2 regions of the Paenibacillus sp. FSL P2-0089 genome follow, and region 2 is predicted to be linked to the other one. Evidence: predicted binding sites of a transcription regulator. Region 2 holds the regulator's gene; the other holds the start of a gene.

Region 1 (2,462 bases), 940 kb from region 2:
ACTCGGCTACGGCTCCCTCGCTCTGAATCTCTGAGATCGTCCCGGAGTCCAGCTTGCGGCGGTGGGTCATTTCAATGGCGTCGCCTATTCCATGTACAATAATACGCGATCTGCGGATAATTTGTACAATCTCTCCAATATTGGAGTCCTGCGCAAGCGACTCATATGCGTCTCCGCTAAGCAGATCGGGCACATGCAGCAGACGGTAATTGGCGCCAATCCGTTTGGCCATGGTTGAAGCAATGGTGTTGGCCTGTATCTCCATGCTCTCTCCCAGTCCTCCACGCGCCGGAACAACCCAGGCGTTCTTATAGGAAAGGGATAGCGGCGGGGTCAGCTGATCGGCCATCTCGGCCAGTGTTGATCCGCCTGTGACGGCAATCGTATCGTCACTGCGCAGTACGCTGAGCAGTGCCTTGGAGCCTGCGCGCCCCAGCTCACGCTTGGTGAACGGCGATGTCTCACAATCGCCAGGTACCACAATTACTTTGGTGAGACCGTACGTTGTACGAATTTTCTCTTCCAGATCATCCAGGCCGAATAGGCTCTTGGCGACCGGCTCCAGCAGGTCAAGCAGTCTGCGACCGGCATCGCTAATGCGCATACCGACGCTCTCGATCTCAATGAGCCCCTGCGATTTCAGAAGATCCGTCTCGGCGCGCAGCACCCGCTCGGTCATATCAAGCGATGCGGCTAACGTCCTGCGCCCAATAATATCGGACAGCATGATCTGATGTAGAATCGTATACCGTCTCTTAAGGGTTTCCATGAGATCAGGCAGAAGCTGCTTTTGGATTTCCAATAGATTACGCATGCTTTCACTCCTGCAACTTCGTCTTTCTCTTATCCCTTGTTCGTGGTCTCAAAATGTCCCGGGTTAACTTTTTAAGTCCCACCCATATTCTACCCAAAACTGACGCCAAGTGCAAGTGTTCCGAGACTATAATTCTCAGCCCGCTTTCATCTTATACATGGGCTTGTTCGGCAGCCCACTGGCAGGAGGCGCATTTCCGGCTCTATTAATGGAGGCAGAGAAAACTATTTTTGCGCAGGATGCCTAATACGCATTGCTTTTATCCGAGAAGTATATTATAATAATTTCTGTTGCGCCCGTGGTCCAATGGATATGACGTAGGCCTCCGAAGCCTGAGATCCAAGTTCGATTCTTGGCGGGCGCGCCATTTTTTTCAAGCTTGTACATAATTTAGTTCCGATTATATTATATTTAACCAATGAGCCGCTTGAGGGCTCTTTTTTTTGAAAGTAAGTTTGACTTTCTTTGACTTTTTGTTTGAATTTGTTTATCATGTGGTTAATACGGTAACAGTAAAAAATGAACACATTCGAAGCACCAATTTCAAGGAGGTTTTCCACGTGAGTTATATTCCTATGGTAGTAGAACAGAGCAACCGCGGTGAGCGCGCTTATGACATCTATTCCCGCCTGCTGAAGGACCGCATCATTTTCCTTGGAACGGAGGTTAATGACGTGGTTGCCAATTCCATCATCGCACAAATGCTCTTCCTGGCTGCCGAGGACCCGGATAAGGATATTCACCTGTATGTGAACAGCCCAGGCGGTTCCATCACAGCGGGTATGGCTATCTTCGATACAATGCAATACATTAAGCCGGATGTGTCCACCATCTGTGTAGGTATGGCCGCTTCCATGGGAGCTTTCCTGCTGAATGCCGGCGCCAAGGGCAAGCGCTTCGCCCTGCCGAACAGCGAAATCATGATTCACCAGCCGCTAGGCGGTGCCCAGGGGCAGGCTTCGGATATCGAGATCCGCGCCCGCCGCATCATCAAGCTGCGTGAGAAGCTGAACCGCATCTTGTCCGAGCGTACAGGCCAGCCGCTGGAGAAGATCGAGAAGGATACTGACCGCGACTACTTCATGAGCGCTGCAGACGCTGCTGAATATGGTATCGTGGACAAGGTAATTGAGAAGACTCTGCCAACAGGCGTATAAGTACCTGCTCCAATGAATACACAAAGAGGCTGTAACAGACCGGTCCGGTCCCGTTACAGCCTCTTTCTTATGCCCAGCCATTGCTGCCTACCTTAAGCTCCCGTACCCAAGGGCATCCAGCTTGCCTGCAATTACGCGGTAGCCTCTGCCGTTCGGGTGAATATGGTCCAGGAACAGCAGCCCCCGCTCATTACCGGCAAATTCATGGTATACCGAAGCAAACCCTACGTTATTGCTGCTGTAGCCTGCTGCATAGCGGTTGAACTCCCGCACCCACTCTGTTGCTTCATTCACCTGTGGGTAGGGATTATACAGGCCTACCATCCGGATGATGTAGGGGCTGCGGGAACCTGCTTTGAGCTGTGTCAGGCTACCCATGATGTCGCTGTAGTTACGCTTGCAGTCCCTAAGCGCCTGCTGCAGTAATCCCTGGAATTCACCGGGCCGGGGCCCGGCTGCCCGGGCTGCCTTAATCAAGTCGTTGCCGCCAA
Region 2 (2,462 bases):
GTGTGTTTTATTCAGAGCAGGGTGAACCGGAGGGCTATGTGCTGTATAAAATAGTGCAGCAGGAGCTGGTCATAGATGAGTTTATCTATGGGAACGAGCTTGCCCGCCAGGGCTTGTGGACCTTCCTGGCCAATCATGACTCCATGATTACGGTTGCACAGCTGAAGCTGGTGCCTGCTGACGATATTCTTCCCTTCCTCCTTCCCGATCCGCGGATTGCGCAGGAGAATTATCCATACTTCATGGCGCGTATCGTCAATGCTAAGGCTTTTGTGGAGAACATGATCTTCAATGTGCCTGAGGGTGACCGGGAGCGGGTGCTTTATATTGAAGATAAGCATGCATCATGGAACAACGGGTTATGGCGGTGGACTGTGTCGGAGCAGGGGGGAGCGACGCTTACCCGGATTGAGGGAGAGCGGTCAGAGGCTGACCTGGAATGCAGTATCGGCACGCTTACTGTGCTGCTGATGGGATACAAGCGTCCGCTTCAGGCGGCAAAGTACGGACAATTATCCGGGACTGCTGGGGCGACAGCTTGGCTTGAAGCGCTGATTCCGCAGGCCGAGACGGCATTATTCGATTTTTTCTGACAGAGAACGGCTCTTCCTCTTCCCCTGGGAGGGAGGAGCTGTCCTATACATAACGCCTCCATTTCAGTGAACGAAGCAGGCAACCGGAATACAATACAGCCAAAACGTAAAAAATAAGAGTAACCCCTTGGCATTCAGCGAGAATATGTTATAATATGAAAAAGTCAAAGAAAGTCAAAGTCAACGCAGGCCGGATATCATCGTTCTCAGGAATGTAACATTTAGAGAAAAAGCGCAGTGCAGAGGCTATTGCAGCCGATTCTTATTACATTGCCCGGGTTAAGTTCTTAAGAGCATGTCTCTGACGGCAGGCGTTGGCGCAGCACAGATTTAACCAATGCTTATACACTGGAGGATGAGTGATGCGTAATATCTCCGATATTATTGAACAATATCTGAAGAATATTTTGCATGAAAGTCCCGAAGGTACGGTGGAAATTCAGCGCAATGATCTGGCGGACCAGTTCTCCTGTGTCCCGTCACAGATCAATTATGTCATCAGCACACGGTTCACATTGGAAAAGGGATATGTGGTGGAGAGTAAACGCGGCGGCGGCGGATATATCCGGATTCAGCGCTATGAGCTGCCTCAGAATGTGGCCTTATACGCACATCTGAACTCCACGATAGGGAATGATATTGATCAGAATTCTGCCGAAGGGCTGATTTATCAGCTGGAGGAGGCCCGTTTCCTCTCCAAACGTGAAGCGTGTCTGATGCGGTCTGCGGTTTCCCGGGAATGCCTGACGGTTAATCTGCCGTACCGGGATGAGATTCGTGCCAAGCTTATGAAGGCTATGCTAATCTCTTTATTGGGCAAATAATTTGTCAAATGGTAAGGAGGGACACCGCTCATGCTATGCCAGGAATGCGGCGTCAAACCGGCTACACTCCACTTCACGAAGATTGTGAACGGGGAAAAGACGGAATTTCATATCTGCGAAAGCTGTGCGCGGGAGAAGGGTGAACTGATTCCCGGAACTGCGGGAGGCTTCTCTATCCACAGCTTGCTTTCCGGTCTCCTGGATCTGGAAGGCTCGGGCAAGGGAAAGTCAGCAGCCGCACAAAGTGTGCAGGGGCTGCATTGTGAAAACTGCGGCATGACCTATTCACAGTTCAGCAAGCTGGGACGGTTCGGCTGCAGCTCCTGTTATAAGTATTTCGACAGTACACTTGACCCGCTCTTCAGGCGGGTGCATGGCAGTACAGCGCATGTCGGCAAGCTGCCCAAGCGGGCGGGCGCACAGATTATGTGCAAGCGCCAGATTGATGAGCTGAAGCAGGAATTGCAGCAGAGTATTGTGCAGGAGGAGTTCGAGACCGCAGCTGAGCTGAGGGACAGAATCCGCAAGCTTGAAAAAGAAATGCCACAAGAGTAAAGTCTTTGATATATAGGAGGGATCCGGGCATGTCAAGTCTCCGGTTTACCGAACAAGCACTGAGTGACTGGATGCGCTGCGGCGGCAGCCATTCCGAGATTGTCATCAGCAGCCGTATGCGGATCGCCCGTAATCTGGAGCATCTTCCGTTCCCGCTGCTCGCTTCAAGAGAGCAGTCGGAGGAGGTGCTGGAGCAGCTTGCCCCCGTATTTCAGGGTGAAGCTTCGGCCGACTTCGGCAGCTTCGAGCTGCTGAGACTGGATGAGCTGGGTGAGCTGGACAAAAAGGTACTGGTGGAAAAGCACCTCATCAGTCCTAACCTGGCGGATGATTCCAAAGGCGGGGCAGTCATTCTTAATGAGGACGAGTCAGTCAGCATTATGATCAATGAGGAGGATCATCTCCGCATTCAATGCCTGTTCCCGGGGCTGCAGGTCAGAGAAGCCTGGGTAAGGGCAACCGCCATCGATGATATTTTCGAGGCTGCTGT

What was found. Region 2 encodes CtsR, which represses protease genes until heat stress. Its sites were predicted from a motif close to ATGGTCAATAAAGGTCAAACA; they were not measured.
Region 1: the regulator CtsR is predicted to act here: its motif matches at 1,267-1,287, upstream of clpP (ATP-dependent Clp endopeptidase proteolytic subunit ClpP).

The regions. Positions count from the first base shown of each region.
Region 1 covers NZ_CP152006.1:7,527,249-7,529,710, reverse strand. The annotation lists gene NST69_RS32310 (sugar-binding domain-containing protein) at 1-814, opposite strand, end outside; tRNA gene NST69_RS32305 (tRNA-Arg) at 1,107-1,181, shown strand; gene clpP (ATP-dependent Clp endopeptidase proteolytic subunit ClpP) at 1,375-1,971, shown strand; gene NST69_RS32295 (GDSL-type esterase/lipase family protein) at 2,059-2,462, opposite strand, start outside.
Region 2 covers NZ_CP152006.1:6,584,323-6,586,784, reverse strand. The annotation lists gene NST69_RS28105 (GNAT family N-acetyltransferase) at 1-593, shown strand, start outside; gene NST69_RS28100 (CtsR family transcriptional regulator) at 956-1,417, shown strand; gene NST69_RS28095 (UvrB/UvrC motif-containing protein) at 1,448-1,972, shown strand; gene NST69_RS28090 (protein arginine kinase) at 2,002-2,462, shown strand, end outside.